3 regions of the Paenibacillus rhizovicinus genome follow, and region 2 is predicted to be linked to each of the others. Evidence: riboswitches for the same ligand, from Rfam matches in the RefSeq annotation. Region 2 holds a riboswitch; each other region holds the start of a gene.
What was found. Region 2 has a riboswitch for cobalamin ahead of GZH47_RS25400 (LysR family transcriptional regulator). Riboswitches for the same ligand answer to the same signal wherever they lie in the genome.
Positions count from the first base shown of each region.

Region 1: another riboswitch for cobalamin. It lies ahead of GZH47_RS02555 (hypothetical protein); the one in region 2 lies ahead of GZH47_RS25400 (LysR family transcriptional regulator).
Region 3: another riboswitch for cobalamin. It lies ahead of GZH47_RS03465 (ABC transporter substrate-binding protein); the one in region 2 lies ahead of GZH47_RS25400 (LysR family transcriptional regulator).

Region 1 covers NZ_CP048286.1:555,069-561,017, reverse strand. Annotated here, with positions in the region: gene GZH47_RS02565 (enolase C-terminal domain-like protein) at 1-853, shown strand, start outside; gene GZH47_RS02560 (serine hydrolase domain-containing protein) at 881-2,329, shown strand; cobalamin riboswitch at 2,426-2,622, shown strand; gene GZH47_RS02555 (hypothetical protein) at 2,907-3,503, shown strand; gene GZH47_RS02550 (S-layer homology domain-containing protein) at 3,451-3,684, shown strand; gene GZH47_RS02545 (hypothetical protein) at 3,896-4,378, shown strand; gene GZH47_RS02540 (hypothetical protein) at 4,514-5,233, shown strand; gene GZH47_RS02535 (RNA polymerase sigma factor) at 5,233-5,784, shown strand; gene GZH47_RS02530 (hypothetical protein) at 5,777-5,949, shown strand, end outside.
Region 2 covers NZ_CP048286.1:5,702,289-5,708,237, forward strand. Annotated here, with positions in the region: gene GZH47_RS25380 (polysaccharide deacetylase family protein) at 1-159, shown strand, start outside; gene GZH47_RS25385 (HNH endonuclease) at 588-1,220, opposite strand; partial or broken gene GZH47_RS25390 (hypothetical protein) at 1,284-1,421, opposite strand; gene GZH47_RS25395 (FAD-dependent thymidylate synthase) at 1,544-2,002, shown strand; cobalamin riboswitch at 2,053-2,258, shown strand; gene GZH47_RS25400 (LysR family transcriptional regulator) at 2,468-3,409, shown strand; gene metE (5-methyltetrahydropteroyltriglutamate--homocysteine S-methyltransferase) at 3,430-5,700, opposite strand; gene GZH47_RS25410 (hypothetical protein) at 5,883-5,949, shown strand, end outside.
Region 3 covers NZ_CP048286.1:773,426-779,374, forward strand. Annotated here, with positions in the region: gene GZH47_RS03455 (ABC transporter ATP-binding protein) at 1-501, opposite strand, end outside; gene GZH47_RS03460 (FecCD family ABC transporter permease) at 498-1,538, opposite strand; gene GZH47_RS03465 (ABC transporter substrate-binding protein) at 1,540-2,592, opposite strand; cobalamin riboswitch at 2,798-3,021, opposite strand; gene GZH47_RS03470 (heavy metal translocating P-type ATPase) at 3,279-5,489, opposite strand; gene GZH47_RS03475 (rhodanese-like domain-containing protein) at 5,776-5,949, opposite strand, start outside.

The DNA.
Region 1 (5,949 bases), 1.9 Mb from region 2:
ATGCCGGGAAGCTGCGGCGGTCTACCGGCATGCCGACGGCCGGGACGAGCGGGAAGTCGAAGACAACGTGCGCAAGTTCATGGAACAGGGACTTCGCTACATTCGCGTTCAGATGGGCGGCTATGGCGGCCGGGGTCATCAGCTTCACCAGCCGGACAATGCGCTGCCAGGCGCGTATTTCGATCCGGGCGCCTATCTTCGCAGCGTACCGCGCATGTTCGAGCACATCCGCAGCGCGGTAGGCCCGGAGATCGAGCTGCTGCATGATATTCACGAACGGCTCGTTCCGATCGAGGCCGTCCGGCTGGCCAGACAGCTCGAGGAGTACCGGCTGTTCTTCCTGGAGGATCCGCTGGCGCCCGAACAGCTGGACTGGTTCGAGACGCTGCGCAGCCAGACATCGACCCCGATCGCCATGGGCGAGCTGTTCACGCATCCGCGGGAATGGACGCCGCTTATCCAGAACAGGCTGATCGACTTCATTCGCTGCCATATCAGCGCGATCGGCGGGCTGACGCCGGCGAAGAAGCTCGCCACCTTATGCGAAGCGTTCAGCGTTCGCACCGCTTGGCATGGCCCTGGCGACGTATCGCCGGTCGGACACGCGGCCAATCTGCATCTCGATGTCAGCTCGATCAACTTCGGCATTCAAGAGTGGTACGGCTTCTCGGAGAAAATCCAAGACGTATTCCCGGGCTGCCCGGAACTCCGGAACGGCTATGCGTACCCGAACGATAAGCCTGGTTTCGGCATCGATATCGATGAGAAGAAGGCAGCCGACTACCCGTGCCACAACCGTCTGCCAGAATGGACGCTGGCCCGTACGCCGGATGGAACTTCCGTTAGACCATAACTTGTTCATGGGAAGGAGCGGCATAACATGCGCGTAAGCACGCAGGACGAAGTTGTTTTACCTCGAAGCCAGCCGGAAACGCAAGGCATCCCCTCGTCGGCCATTTCGGATTTCCTGGAAACGATACGCACGCAAAATCTCGAGCTGCACAGCTTCATGCTGGTCAGGAACGGATTCGTCGTCTCCGAAGGCTGGTGGCGGCCGTATGCGGCCGAACTGCCGCATCTGCTGTTCTCGCTAAGCAAGAGCTTCACGTCCACGGCGATCGGATTCGCCGTATCGGAAGGACTTCTGTCGCTGGACGATCGAGTGGTGTCGTACTACCCGGACGAAACGCCGGGCGATGCGTCGCCGAACTTGCTGCACATGAACATTCGCCATTTATTGATGATGGGCACGGGGCACGCGCAAGATACGACCGATGCGCTCTTCAAGCAAACCAACGGTAATTGGGCGGAAGCATTCCTGGCGAGACCGGTCGAGCATGAGCCGGGAACGCATTTCGTGTATAACAGCGGAGCCACGTATATGCTATCCTCCATCTTGCACAAAGTGACCGGCCAATCTCTTCTCGAGTATTTGCAGCCTCGCCTATTGGATCCGCTCGGGATCTACGGCGCGACATGGGAAACATGCCCGCGAGGCATTGCCTCGGGCGGATGGGGACTCAGTCTGACCACGGAGAGCATCGCCAAGTTCGGACAGCTGTATCTGCAGAAAGGGCTGTGGAACGGAGCACGTATCATTTCCGAGGAGTGGATCGCGGAAGCGACTTCCAAGCAAATCGAGAATGGAGATGGCGGCGAGAGCGATTGGGCGCAAGGGTACGGCTATCAATTCTGGCAATGCCGGCATGAATCGTATCGCGGGGACGGAGCGTTCGGACAATTCTGCATCGTCATGCCGCAGCAACAAGCCGTCTTGGCCATCACTTCCGGAACCAACGACATGCAAGGCGTCATGAACGCCGCATGGACGCATCTGCTGCCAGCCATGGATGCGGCGCCGTTGGCGGAAGATGGGGAAGCGGCAGCCCGGCTAGCCGAGCAGATCCGGCAGCTGGCTATTCCAGCTCCCATACATGCGGCTTCTTCTCCGCGAGAAAGCGATATCGCCGGAAGTTACCGGTTGGACGAAAATATGTTCAAATGGGAGACGTTCGACATTCGCTTCGAAGAGAACGAAGCCGTGATCGAGATGCGCGAACCGGACGGGGATCACCAGTTTCGTTGCGGCCGGGAACTTTGGATCGAACAAGTGTCCCGGATGAACCAAGGCGTAGAACAGCGAATCGCAGCCAGTTTCTCGTGGATCGACGCGGATTCCCTGGAATTAACGATCCGTTATCTGGAGACGCCGTTCTGCCACGCGCTGAATTGCCGATTGGACGGCAGCGACATCGTCTTCGAGGTCAAACCGAATGTTACCTTCGGTCCGTCGAACGGAATGGCGCCTTTCAAAGGCAGCCGAATCTAGCGCAAACGTATCGGACAGGACTCTCCCAACGGGAGGGTCCTGATAATAGAGATAGACATCTCTCTCAAAAGCCGTTATGATTATCAGGAAAATTGAATACTTTCGATCCGTAAAGGTGCAGGTTGTCAGCTGACAAGCCTGCTTAAAAGGGAAGTCCGGTTAAAATCCGGCGCGGTCCCGCCACTGTAATTGAGGAGCGACTCCACACGGTGCCACTGGTTCTTGAAGAACCGGGAAGGCTGGAGAAGCGATGATTCATAAGCCAGGAGACCTGCCTATACGCGAATGTTTCTTAATTCTCCGGGGGGTGGGAATTGGAAATGATCTTGGAAACGCATGCGCCGGAATGGAAGCGGTAGAGCTTTCATTGCCAATGTGGTTCTCTTTGTATTGCATTTATTTGAACCGCCCTATTCAGGGCGGTTTTTTTGTTTGTCGGCGAAGGTTTGCAAACCGTGTGCAAGACTAGCTATATCGAGTAGAGAAGAGGATGGGAATGGGAACTCATGCAACAAATGACCATGCAAGAAAAATAAACGGGCGATGGTTGACCATTATGCTGGCGGCTGTATTATTCATGACTGCCATTGGTCCCGCGTACAAGGTGTATGCCGATGATCCGGAACCCGCGAATGACTCGCTGCTTCAGCAAGTAGAAGCCGCCATCGCTAGCGTCTCGCAAGCGGTGCTGGGTACCGCCAATCTGGATGACTGGCAGGCTGCCGGATTATCTGCCGCCGGCAAGGCGATCCCGAGCAAATACAGCTCTGCGCTCTATAAGAAACTGGCAGCCAATCACGGCACTTTCACGTCGGCCACCGACTACGAGCGTACGGTGATCGGCATGACCGCGGCGCATCAGGATGCGACCAAATTCGCCGGCTACAATTTGGTCGAACAAATTTATTCCTATCCCGCGATCAGCACGTTGAACGGATTGGATTTCGCACTCCTTGCATTAGACAGCGGCCATTACGCGGTACCCGACAATGCGGTATGGACGAGGGAGAAGCTCGTTGAAGCCGTATTGTCCAAAGTAAACCCCGACGGCGGCTTCAACTGGACGCCTAGCGCGAGCGACCCGGACATGACCGGCATGACGTTGACGGCCTTAGCTCCTTATGCCGGGCAAAGTGCCGTTCAACCCGCCAGCCACATTGTCCGCGCCGCTTAAAGATACGGACCTCATATCCGCTTGGGCCAAATCCGACGTGCAGACGATCGCGGCACTGCAATTGATGCGGGGATCGGATAACCTCTTTGCCCCTCGCGAATCCGTTACCCGCGAAATGGCAGTCGTCGTCGCCATGCGGGCGCATGCGTACAAGCAAGACGGCCAGAACAGCGCCAAATAAAGAAGTCTAACGCAAGGTCCGCGTTATTCGCGGGCCTTGCGTCATTGATAGAGAGGCGGAAAAGCTGCTTCGTCCTATCGCTTCCTCGCATCCAATTTCATCCAACCGTCGAGAATGACCTGAAATCTCGAAAATGCTGCGAATGTTATATAACGGGTTAATAGAGAGCGGGCAACGGTTACGGATAGGACGTAAGGGAGGGGGAGCGGCTATGGACCGGCCTATCATTACGGAACAAGAGATGATCAAAGAATCGGAGCTATTTTATCAGATCTTCTCTGTCTTCATTCAGGAGATGGAGCAGATTGAGCGCACGCGCGGCAAGCTGAACGACTTTCAGCTGATGCAGGCCGTATACCACGCGAAAGATACGATGGGGATGATGGGCTGGGAGCGCAGGCAAACCGTCAGTTCCATATTTGAGAAATATATCGAAATCTATCGCGCGCTCGGACGGGCAGAAGCCGATGAATGGGTGACCATTACGTTCGGCTACAACATGAAGCTGCGCAATGAACGGGAACTTGATTCGGCTGCTGCCTTCCCGGATGGAACCGATCATGCGAATGACGATGGGACGAACGGCGGCCGCAACGCTGCAGCGTATCGATTGGAGGAGCTTTCCCGGCTTATTGGGGAGAAAGAGTCCGAGCTGCTGCAGCTCTACCGCGAGTTTTACTTGCTGCAACAATAAGGAAGAGATACCCCTGAGGCGTTCATGCTGCATGACGTTTCAGGGTTTTTTTGTTTTTTTAATGAAAAACGCCAACAGTTGGCCGATGTAAACGTTATTCTAGTTGTAAGCCACTAACGGATGGAGGAATTAGAAATGGAATCGATCACGCAAGGCCAAGGCGTAACCATTGAAAATTTAGGCATGCTCGATCTAACGGGGAAGAAAACGGATGAATTGTCGGGCATCGCGCTCATTCAGAACGTCGGACTTATACTCGTACCGCAGTCGTTGTCGGATGCGCTGATGAAGGTTCCTCAACGAAATGTCGGCCTGACCGTATCGCTGCCCGAACCGACGAACCCCGATGCCAAAATGAAATTGTATACCGGTCAGCTCACGTTAAGCGGCGAGGTCTTCTCCAATGCGGGCGGCTCTCCCGACGATATTCTCGTCATTGCGGGTCAAGTCGTTATTTCGTCTCCGATCGTAAACGTGGGGTACGGAGATATCATTATAGCCGGGCAAATCTTGGCGCCGAAAGGATCCGAAGCGCTGCTTAGCGCCAAACTCACGCGGTTAACCGGCCAAATTATTTATTATAAGTCGGATGCGCCCCGTATCTTCATCGGCAACGACAGCTTCTCCAGATCCTTCTTCGAGCTGATCGACAGTCCGATGTCGATGGCGCTTGTGGGCAATTACGAAATCGAGCAGGACGTTGACATCGCGCTGATGAAACAGAAAGTCAGCGAACTGATCTTGATCGGCAACCTGACGGCGCCGAAACCGCTCGTTCCGCTGCTTCAATTGCTCGCTGAAGTCAAACTCGGCGATATTACCGGGAAAGATGACGCGGACGCGCCAGGTGCCTGATGAACAAGGACTTGTTTCGGGAATTGTATGCCGCGCATTCGAAGGCGATTTACTCCTATCTGTTCGGCCGAACGAACCATAAGGAGCTCGCCGCGGATTTGCTTCAAGACAGCTTCCTCAAAATATGGAACCGCATCGAAATCGTTGCGAAAATCCCTCCGGAGGAGCGGCTCTATTGGATATTCTCGATTGCTTCCAATGGACTCAAGGATCATTATCGGCGCAGCGCGCACCGAAACAAGGTGGGTTTGCAGCTGAAGGCAGCATCCGCCGGAGACGGCGCAAGCGCCGAAGATCTCTCCGGCGTGCTTGCGGGGCGGGAGCGCTTGAGGGATATAGAGACGCATATCAACGGGCTGCCGGAAGAATTGCGCTGCATTCTGCTGATGAAAGTGCTGGGCGAATTAAGCAGCGCGCAAATCGGCATCGTGCTGAACCAGCCGCCCGGAACGATACGGTACAAAATCGCGCAAGCGCGCAGGCTTCTTGCCGAGAAACTGAAGCTGCTTGAATCGGCACCAATCGGCGTAAGGAGGACTTCGAATGAGTGAATGTACGGGTAAGGACGCCTTGGCTTCCGATGCGGACGACATTTTAGACCAACTGTTAGAGGATTGGTCCGAGCAGGTGTGGAATACGTTCAAGACCCAAGAATCCGTCGTGTTGCAGGATGTCATCATCCTAGCGGAGGATCTAGGATACGCCTGGTGGAGCCG
Region 2 (5,949 bases):
GAGGCCCTGTGGACGTTGGCGGGAATGGCCATCGTCGCCGCGTTGTTAGCGCAGTCTGCAGGCAAGCTCATACTGGAAAAGCGGCGAACGGAATCGCCTTCTCAAGATTCGGGGAGCGAGCCCCCAAAAGCGCCTACGTCTAAAGAAAGCACAGGGTAAAACAGCGATGATCGAATTTTAAACGATACGGGTGCAACAGACCATCAAATAACTCTTAAGTTTCATTTGAGTTAGCGTGGACTAACCTAACGGAAAACATGAAGAAGTGACATTAAAACTTACACTTTATGGATGGTTTAAGTTTGAAATATAATAGCCAAAGGTTCCGATGCTTGCTATTCTCAGGAGCAGAGCGCCATTCATTGGAACCAGGCAGAGAAGATTCATTCCAACTATCCATAATATGATCCGAGCCAATTACATACTTCCCTCTTATGTTACGAATATGTCGCATCCACATATTCTCTCATAGTTTCCTATGAGGACAGACTATATCATCATCCACAAGGGATGCCGAGCGCTTCGAGATCGCTTAATCCCTACTCCCTTACGGGATAGTCGTTGCACCTTTCTAAACTATACTTATATTAGTTTAGACTTGGCTCAGGATTATCATAGCCTTTAATTGGCCTTAGGCGTTTCCTGAATTCACACGCGTCCACACGGTCATTGCTAACCGAGGGGGCTAACTTGTAACTTTGATTTTCATGGTCAAATGTAATTAGTCCTAAATGGTATAGTTGGAACGCAACCTCTTCTAGGCTATTATGTATATCTCTGTGATGAGACATAGAAGAACATAGAAAAAGATTGCTCAGATCATTGTTGAGTTTATTTCCGTCGATATGGTGAATAAGTTCTTTTTCACCTAATGGTCGCTCAATATTATCCTGTACGACTTTGCGATGCATTAGGACATATCCATCTTTTCTACCGTATTTAACAGAATCACCTGCCAAATAAATTTCATAGTATCCATGATGATTTTGATATATTGAACCTAATTGACGCTCATCTTGAGGCTTTCTGTGACCTGAGTTCCAAGACGGTTTGCCTATTTTATTCTTGCCGTTTCTCTTGTTGCTGCAAGCCCTACAAGGATGTTCCTCTTTTTCTAAAATGGCTGTGTTGCGTTGCGTCTCTCTGATTTCACCGCAATCTTCACACTTTAGCACGATTTTACCTTTTTTAGATCCAATAGAATAAATAATTTTGACCACTCCTATATTGTATTGTTGTATTCCAATATAAATTATATCATATAGCCACGAAAAAATTTACCATTGCCTTGCAACCATGAGAGGTGCATACACTTCAAATTGCAGAAATGCATGTCTGAAAGGTGAGGTATGGCCTTCACGAGCAAAGAACTTAATGAGTCTAATATCTTTAGCCCCTCTTTTCTGTTTTAATGGCTGCAAGTGATGATATTGTCTAAAACCAGTTGTGACCAACTTTCGAGGTGATTTATGCGGTCATTTTCCCTAAATTCACGCTCATATAATTCCTGAACCTTACTCCTTCAGATGCGGTGACTTGCCCTATGTATGATGCATTGCTCAGTTTGGATGCTTGGAACGAATCGAGTCGTCGATACATAACCGAAGAACCGGCTTTTTATACGCCGAAGGCGGATGAATGGAGATCCAAGCCTGAGAACTCCAAACAAGGCAGCGGCGACATTATTTCTTGGGAGCTTGGCGAGAAACATACGCAGGCGTTGTTGTCCTACATCGAACTAGGGATGACAAAGTATGATCAAGCTTTGAAAGATGGAATATGTGCGGAGCAAGCACGATTGTTCCTGCCGGCCTATGGCATGTATGTTCGTTGGTATTGGACGGCATCCTTTCAATCGGTTGCTCACTTCTTGGCGCAACGATTAGAGCATGACGCGCAGAAAGAAATCCAGGATTATGCAAAGGCTGTCTTAGAGCTCATAAAATCCATTTATCCTGTTTCATTAGAGGAATTGGTTTATAAAGAAAATGGAATCGTGTGATAACCGTCCAGGTATGTTATCTTAATAGATGAATATCCTTTACCGGCCCAATCGCATAATCGAGAACAGGTGTCTGATCGGCGAGCATGCTTGTCGTTCCGACTTAAAAGGGAAGTTCGGTGCAATGCCGACGCGGTCCCGCCACTGTAACGGAGGAGCAGGCAGCTCATCCGGCCACTGATCAGCATGGATCGGGAAGGCCGCTGCCGAGTGACGATTCCGGAGCCAGGAGACCTGCCCGTTCTGACAGCACTGCTTTACCTACGGGAGATAGGGAGGTGTTAGATGAACCGTCATGATGTACGCATATGAAGGCGTCTTTCCCTATTGCAGCGGGAGGACGCTTTTTATTGTTGTCGGCAGATGCAGGGAATTTCCTGGCGCTTTGCCGAATCAAAGCATACGAGTAACGAAGACATGTTTTATTGAAGAGGCGATAAAATCCGAAGCAAAAGGGGAAACTCAATGACCTTGCAGCAATTGAAATATATTCTGACCATCGTTAGCTGCGGCTCTATCAGCGAAGCGGCCAAGCGGTTGTTTATTTCGCAGCCGAGCTTGTCCAACGCGGTGAAAGAGATCGAGGCGGAATCCGGTATCGAGATCTTCCTACGATCGTCCAAGGGAATCGTGCTATCCGGCGACGGAGCGGAGTTTCTATCCTACGCCAGGCAAGTCGTGGAGCAAGCCGAGCTTCTCGAACAGCGGTACATGAATCGTAAGCCTTCGAAGAAGTTGTTCTCGATCTCCACGCAGCATTACGCCTTCTCCGTGCAGGCTTTCGTCGGACTGCTGAAGGAGCTTGACGTGGACGAGTACGAGTGTACGCTGCGCGAAACGCGAACCCATGAAATTATCGAAGACGTGCGGAATATGAAAAGCGAGCTCGGAATCATCTATATGAGCGAATTCAACCGAAAAGTCATTCAGAAGCTATTAAAAGACAACGAGCTTCGCTTTCATGCGTTGTTCCAAGCGGAAGCGCACGTATTCATTAGCGAAGAGCATCCGCTTGCTTCCAAGTCGTTGCTGGACATCGAGGATTTGGATGATTTCCCGTGCTTGGCTTTCGAGCAAGGCGAATATAATTCCTTCTACTTCGCGGAGGAGATACTCAGCACGCGAACGTACAAGAAGAAAATACTGGTCAGCGACCGCGCCACGTTATTCAACCTGCTGATCGGGCTTAACGGCTATACGATCAGCTCGGGCGTACTGAACAAGGATCTGAACGGGGAGCAAATCAAATCGGTGCGGCTTCGTACGGATGAGAACATTCAGGTAGGTTACATCGTGAATCAGAAGGCGAGCTTGAGCCAGCTGGCTGCCGCCTATGTGACGAAGCTCAAAACCGTCATTACGGATTTCGGCTATCCGATCATAAATCAAGAGGATGGGCTCGACTGAGCCCATCCTCTTGTACGTCATTACAGCGTTGCCCGTACTTCCTTGGCTGCTTGGACAAGGTTCTTCAAGCTGGCCCACGTTTCCGTGACGCCGCGCGTTTTAAGTCCGCAGTCCGGGTTAACCCATAGCTTGGAGACGTCGATCTTGCCCAGCATGCGGTCAAGTCCTTGTTTGAGCTCGTCGACGCTAGGGATCCGAGGCGAATGGATGTCGTAGACGCCGGGGCCGACTTCAGTACGGAAGCCGCATTCGTTAATGGCATCGATGATGGCCAGATCCGAGCGCGACGCTTCGAACGTGATGACATCGGCGTCCATCGCATCGATATCGCGAATGATGTCGCTGAACTGGCTGTAGCACATATGGGTATGAATTTGCGTTTCGGCTTTCACGCCGCTGTGCACGAGTCTGAAGGCAGGAATCGCCCAGCTCAAGTATTCGCTCTGCCAGTCCGAATGACGTAATGGAAGCTTCTCGCGCAATGCGGCTTCGTCGATCTGAATCATTTCGATGCCGTTGGCTTCGAGATCGAGTACTTCGTCGCGAATCGCAAGACAGATCTGCAGCGCGCTTTCCTTCAGGGTGATATCTTCGCGAGGGAACGACCAGTTGAGGATCGTGACCGGACCCGTCAGCATGCCTTTGACCAGCTTGTTAGTACGGCTCTTCGCGAACGCTGAATATTCAACGGTCATCGGCTTGCTGCGGCTAATGTCGCCCCATACGACCGGCGGTTTTACGCAGCGCGTTCCGTAAGACTGCACCCAGGCGTTCTCCGTGAAGATGAAGCCGTCCAAGCATTCGCCGAAGTATTCGACCATGTCGTTGCGTTCGTATTCACCGTGGACAATGACGTCAAGTCCGATTTCTTCCTGCTGCGCAATGCATTCTGCGATGCGGTCAAAGTTGAACTGCTTGTACTGTTCCTCGGTGATGCTGCCTTTCTTAAAGGCTGCGCGGTTTGCGCGGACTTCAGCCGTTTGCGGGAACGAGCCGATCGTCGTCGTAGGCAAGAGCGGCAGATTGAACTTGGCCTTCTGAATGGTTTCCCGTTCGGCGAAGGCAGGCAATCTCGTGAAGTCGGCATCCGTCAAACCGGCTACTCGCTTCTGAACCGAGTTGTCGTTCGCAAGGCGCGATACGCTGAACAGCTTCTCGTTCTCCGTATAGAGCGCGAAGGCTTCCGGGTTCGATTGCTCCAAGATCGACTTCAGATCCGCAAGCTCGCGCAGCTTCTCTTCGGCGAACGCGAAATATTGCTTATTCGCGGCCGTCAGCTTCGTTTCGTGCCTCATCGTGTAGGGAACATGAAGCAGCGAGCAGGAAGCGCCGATTACGATTTGGCTGGCATGCTTGCTGATTTCGCGAACGAGGGCAATCGTCTGCTTATACTGGTTCTTCCAGATGTTCTTGCCGTTGAGGACGCCGGCGAACAGCACCTTGTCACTTGCGAAGCCATGCTTGCGCACGAGTTCCAAAGACTGCTTGCCTTCGACGAAGTCGATGCCGATGCCGTCGAACGGAAGCGCTTGAAGGGCTTGATAGCAGTCGCGAACGTCTCCGAAATACGTCTGCGCGATAACTTTAACGCTGCCTTTGGCGGAAAGGATGCCGTTATAAAGCTCGTTGAAAAGCGCGATATCTTCTGCTGTCACATCGGTTACCAATGCAGGCTCATCCAGTTGAAGCCATGCTGCGCCGAGCGTATTCAATTGGTTCAGGACGGCCGTGTACGCTTCGATGATCGCAGGAACATAGTCTTTGGCTTGCTTGGAGCCGGTGAATCTCGCCAGCTTCAGCAAGGTGAATGCGCCGATTAGCACAGGCTTGGTTGCGATGCCGAGCTGCTTGGCTTCCGTGAATTCGTCGAACAGCTTCGAACCGGACAAACGGATGCCGGTCGTATCGTCGATTTCGGGCACCATGTAGTGATAGTTCGTGTTGAACCATTTTTTCATCGCCAGCGCTTTTACGTCGCCCTTGTCGCCCTGATAGCCTCTCGCCATTGCGAAATAGGTCTCCAGCGGATTTAGGCCAAGCGCTTGGTAGCGTTGCGGAACGATTCCGAGCAAGCACGCCGTGTCGAGCAGTCCGTCGTAGAAGGAAAAATCGTTGGACGGAATGAAGTCGATGCCGTTCTCCTGCTGAAGCTTCCAGTTTGCGGATCTAAGCCGAGCGGCTGTTTGCTGCAGCTCTTCGATCGACAGCGTGCCTTTAAAATATTTTTCGGATGCGAATTTCAGTTCTCTAAGGGCGCCGACGCGCGGATAACCAATGATGGACGTTTTCAATAGTAACAGCTCCTTACGAATATGTTGGATTCATTATAGATCGTGGAAGCTGCTATCAAAAAATACTTAAAAACTATCTTTGGGTATAGTCTGATGCTATGGGATTGACATTAGCGGCGTATCTATCCAAGACGGTTGAAGTAATCCTATAATATGGATAAGAATCATTCGTGGAGGTTCATATGAAAATCCTAATCATCCAACCAAAACTTGAGCAGAACATTACGCAACTTGAATACGAGCTTAGAA
Region 3 (5,949 bases), 2.1 Mb from region 2:
ATACGTGGTTGGTTCATCCAGCAGCAGCAGCTCGGGCTCCTGCGCCATCACCTTCGCGAGCGCGACGCGTTGACGCTCGCCGCCGCTCAGTCCGTCGATCCGGCGATCCTGCAGCTCGAGCAAACCCATATCCTCCAGCACCCGCTCGACGATCTCTTCGCCTTCGAACGATTCTTCGCCAAGCCAATTTTGATAGGGGAACCGCCCCATGCGAACGGCTTCGCGCACCGTAAATCCGACCGGGGGCAAACCGCCCTGCTGCAGCACGGCGACTTTCTTGGCCAGCTCCTTGCGCTTGTAGACCGCAGCCGGCCGGCCATCGAGCAGTATCTCGCCCGACGAAGGTTTCTCCGTGCCCGACAGCAGCCGCAGCAGCGTCGATTTGCCGACGCCGTTCGGTCCGATAATGCCGTACATCGCGCCTTTCTCGAACAAGAGATTAATATCATTAAGTATCTTCCGGCCCGCAATGGCCATCGCTGCCGATTTCGCCTCGATCATGATGCGCTGCCTCCCTGCTGCACCTTGCGCCGATAAAGCAAATACGCGAAGAAAGGAGCACCGATCAACGCCGTCACGATGCCAAGCGAGACTTCTTTGGGACTAAGCGCCGTTCTCGCGAGCGTGTCCGCCCAAACCAGATAGAAGCCGCCTCCGATCGCGGATAGCGGAACGATGATGCGATAATCCGGTCCGACGAGCAGACGAATCAGATGCGGCACGACCAGTCCGACGAAACCGACGACGCCTGCGACGGAAACGGCAACTGCCGTCAATAACGTGGAAGTAAGCAGGACGATTAGTTTCGTGCGCTCGACGTTAACGCCGAGATGCGCCGCATGACGCTCGCCGAATGTGAACAAATTCAAATGCTGTGAATAGCGAATCATAACGGGCAGTCCGACGATCAGGAACGGCGCGATCAGCTTCACGTGCTCCCAGCTCCGCCCGCTGAGGCTGCCCATCAGCCAAAACATCGCTTCGTTAACGACGCTTTGCGACAGCGTCACCATGAAGGAAACGAGCGCCCCCAGGAAAGCCTGCACGATGACGCCCGACAAAATCAGCGTTTCCACGTTCATCGATCCTCTTGCCCGCGAGAGCCCGAACACGATCAACAGCGTTACCATCCCGGTTCCGAACGCAACCAGCGGGACCGACCACAGGCCGATTGCCGATTGAAGGCCGAAGACGATCATGAACGCAGCGCCCACGGAGCAGCCCGAAGCGACGCCGAGCGTGAACGGGTCGGCAAGCGGATTGCGAAGCACGCCCTGGAATCCGGCTCCTGCCAAAGCAAGACAAGCGCCGATCAGCACGCCGAGAACGACACGCGACAGTCTCAGCTGCGTCACGATCGCGATGTCTCCGGCATCCCATTTGGTACTTGCGTCGGGCATCCAAGGCAGCTGATGAAGGAGGATCCCCCAAACGTCTCTCAGCGGCAGGCCGGACGAGCCGATCGAGAGACTGACGACGATAGATGCGAGTAAGAGAAGCATCGCTGCTCCTCCATACAGGACTAATTTCGCTCGCATCTTACTTGAACAGATCCGGATGCAGCTTCTTCGCCACTTCCAGCAGACCGTCGGCGAGGCGCGGACCTACGCGCGTTAACGGATCCTGGTCGACTTCAAACACTTTTTTATCTTTAATGGCATTAATGACATTCCAGCCCGGACGCGTTTCGATTGCCGTGAGAATCGGATTTTTCTCGCCTTCTTTGACGGTCATCGACGCGTAGATGATCGCGTCGGGATTCGCCTTCACGACAACCTCGGGATCGATTTCGTACCAATTCGGTTCGGTTGCGATATTCGTTCCGCCTGCCAGCGTAATGATCTCATCCAGGAACTCTCCCTTGCCGACTGTCCAGCCCGGCGCGAATTCCAAGTAGACATTCGGCTTCGGCGCATCCTTGACCGCATCCGTCACCTGCGTGCGCACTTGCTCCATATGATTGGCTACTGCAGCCGCTTCCTTCGGCTTGTCGAGAATCGCGCCGATTTGCTTCACTTTCTCGATTACGGCGTCGTATGTCTTCGGATCCGTTGCATAGACCGGCAGCTTCAACGAACGCAGCTTGTCGACCACGGCTTGACTCATCGTGTAGGATGCCAGAACGAGATCCGGTTTTAACGAGACGATTTTCTCGATATCCGCGTTCATGTCCCCGATTTTCGGCTTATCCGCCGCTTCTTTCGGATAATTGGAATAGTTGTCGACACCCGCGATTTTATCGCCCGCGCCCAGCGCATACACGATTTCCGTCTCGCTCGGCACCAACGTGATGATCCGCTGCGGCGCCGCGCTGAACGTCAGCTCGGTGTTCGTAACGTCCTTCACCGTAAGCGGATATACGGTGGCTTGCGCCGCGGTTCCCGCATCGCCGGCGTTCGCTGCCGCCTGATTGCCGCCGTTGGCAGCAGCATCTTCCGGCTTATTCGCTGTATTCGAGGACGGCGCATTGTTCGCCGCTCCGCTGTCGTTCGTCTCTTTCGTTCCGCAAGCTGCTGTCGCCAGCACAATCGCTGCCGTTATTAAGATGAAGCCGACTTTACGGATTGAAGCTAGTTTCCATTTCCCATTCATAGTTCTCTCTCCCATATCGCTGATTTCCTTTCTCCCAACCTGCTACTTGATTGGCAACAAAAAAAAGCATTTCCGACTAAAGTGTCAGAAATGCTCGCGTCCCCATGAACGGCTGCCAATGAACGCCGCGCCTGCGCAGCGACGGATTTCGCGTACGAATCCGTGTCATTGCCATATTTCTAACACCTCCCTAAGTCCTCGTAGGTAGCGTTACGCATTACAGGCAGGTTTCCTGACTTGGAGCGAGACATCAGGGTCTTCCCGGACTTCGTGCGTCCAGTGACTTCATCCTGATGCTTTGCCTGGGCCGATCAAGCAGCCGCGGCACTCCTTACAGTGGCGGGTCCGTGCCGGTTTCACACCGGTCTTCCCTTTTAAGCTTACACTCGCATCGTTCGCGATTTCAGCACCTGTAACAACAGCTATGCAATTTGCTATTCCGTGTAAACTATACCACCCTCGGTATGGGATGTCTATAAAAGCGCATGGGAAAAAGAGGTCTAATGGCCGGGGTATGGCACATAAGAATGACCTATCGCAATTCCGAGCCGCCCACTAAGCATTTGGAGGTATTCCATTGACCCGCCTCAGAGAAACCCGCGCCGCACGCAGCCGAACCGCTTTGTTTGCTGCGGCAGCCGTTCTAGCCGTCGCCCGCAAGCAAGCGGGAAGCCGTACGTACCCGCCTAGGTCAATAGCCGCCGATCCAGCTTGCGCCTCATCTGCCCGTTCAACCGAAGCGCATTGCCGACCACCGATACGGAACTAAGCGCCATCGCCGTTCCCGCCATCCACGGCTCGATGCCGCCGATCGCCGCGAACGGAATAATAACGGCATTGTACAGAAAGGCAAAACCGAGGTTTTGGCGGATGTTGCGCACCGTCAATCGACTGATCAGCAGCGCTTCGGAGATTCCCGTCAACCGTGACCGGAGCAGCGTCATATCGCCCGCGTCCAGCGCGGCCTCCGTGCCGCCGCCCATGGCGATGCCGATATCCGCCGCTGCCAGAGCGGGCGCGTCGTTCCAGCCGTCCCCGGCCATCGCGACCACATGCCCATCCCCCTGCAGCTTGCGAATCAGTGCCGCTTTATGCTCCGGAAGCAAGGAGGCATGTACGTCGTCAATGCCGGCCAATGCCGCAGCCTTGGCCGCGGCGGACGGATGATCGCCCGTTGCCAGCAGCACGTGGACGCCTTCGTCGACCAGCCCTTCTACCGCTTCCCTCGACGTGCGTTTAACAGAATCGGACAATGCGAAGGCGCCGGTATTCACGCCGTCGACGAACACATAAACGACCGTTTCACCCGACTTCTCCTTCGGTTCCGCGAATCCGTGAAGCGCCCGGTGGATCGACCATGACCGTTCGGCTGCAAGCGCGGCGTTGCCTACCACGATTGATTTCCCTTCGACGATCGCCTCGATCCCTTTGCCGGGATAGGCGACATGCGCGGACGAAGCCGGCAGCACGAGCCCCGCGCGCCGGGCCGATTCCCGGATTGCATCCGCGAACGGATGCTGCGACCGCTCCTCCGCGGCAGCCGCCAAGCGGAGCAGCGTATTCGGCGCGCCGTTCAGCGCAGAAACGCCTGTTACGGCCGGCTTGCCTTCCGTCAACGTGCCCGTCTTATCCAGAACGATCAGATCCAGCTGCGCCAGCCTTTCCAGTGCGCTTGCTTCTTTCAATACGATGCCGCGCCTTGCGAGCTTGCCCGTCGCCAGCACGAGCGAGATCGGCGCAGCCAGCCCGAGGGCGCAAGGACAAGCGGCGAGCAGCACGGCGAGCGCGTGGATGGATGCGGTCTTCCAATCGCCCGGATTGAGCAAGAGCAGCCACAGCAAGAGCGTTCCCAGGGAGAGCAGCATCATAACCGGAACGAATACGGCTGCCAGCCGGTCGACTCGGCGCCCGATGGACGATTTGGTCGCCTGCGCCTGACGCGTGATGGCTGCAATCCGGCTGAGCATCGTATTGCGTCCCGTCGCGAGCACCTGCAGCCGCAGCGCCTGCCCCCTGACGGTGGTGCCGGCGAATACGCGATCTCCGGCCGCCCGCTTCACAAGCCCGCTCTCGCCGGTCAGAAACGACTCGTCCAGCGTCGATTCCCCTTCGATCACAAGCCCGTCCGCGGGCAAATGTTCATTCGCTTCGACCAGAAGCTGATCGCCTACCCGCAGCCGGTCAAGCGGAATCCGTTCCGTAATTCCGCCGCGCACGACAATCGCTTCTTTCGCCTGCAGCGAGGCGAAGCCGTCGCCTTCCTTCATGACCCGCTCCGAAGCCGTCGCTTCCAGCAGCTTGCCGATCAGCACGGCCGTAATAACGACGGCCGACGTCTCGAAATATAGCGCTCCCCCGGCCAACATGGCCGCATAGCTGTATACGTAAGCAGCGGTCGTGCCGATCGCCACCAGCACGTCCATATTCGCCGTCCGTTCCCGCAGCGCATAATACGCGCCGAAATAAAACGGCATCCCGATAAAAAATTGCACGATCGACGCCAGCAGCAGCTGCAGCACCGGCTCCTCGATGAAAGCCGGAACGGGTATGCCCCGCAATGCGGAATAATGATGCGCCATCGTCCAGAGCAAGGGCAGCGTCAGCAAACATCCGGCGAACACCCGGAGTTTTAGCGAGTCGATCTCCGAACCGCCTTCTCCTTCGCGCCCGTACGGGAACGCCTGGAACCCGATTTGTCCGATCCGTTCGATAATCCCCGCCGGCGAAACCGTTCCGGAGGCATACGTAATATAAGCGGACTTCGCCGCGTAATGCACCGACACGCCGGAGACGCCGGCAAGCTTGCCGACGGCACGCTCGATCCGCGTTGCGCAAGCCGTACAGCTCATGCCGTGAATGCGTAAATCCAGCACTTCTTCCTCGACTGGAGGCTGCATAGCCGCCCTCCTTTACTTTTCACTGCCCGACCAAGCTTGACCCTGTGTCCTGCCTGTCCATGCTTGACCCCATGTCTTGCGCAAGCAGGTTTGCTCCTTGTTAACCGGAGTGAGCATGATTGCCCTGTCCGGCCTGCATGAGCATGGCCGGTATCGCCTGACTGCAGACAGCCCCAAGCTGTCCTACTCTCCAGTATATGGCGCTGATGCATGCCGCATGATATAAAAAAAGCACCTTCGCATCGAAATACGAAGGTGCCGCCTTGCCTTACGAGCTTGCCGCTTGTTATTCGCCCGTCTTAACTTCTCCCGGCCAGCTGAGCATGCCGCCAAGTACGTTAATGACCTCATAGCCTTGCGCCGCCAAGTAATCGCAAGCTTTGCCGCTGCGGTTACCGCTTCTGCACACCATATAGAGCGGCTCTTCGAAGTCGTTGAGTTCGCCTAGACGTTCAATAAA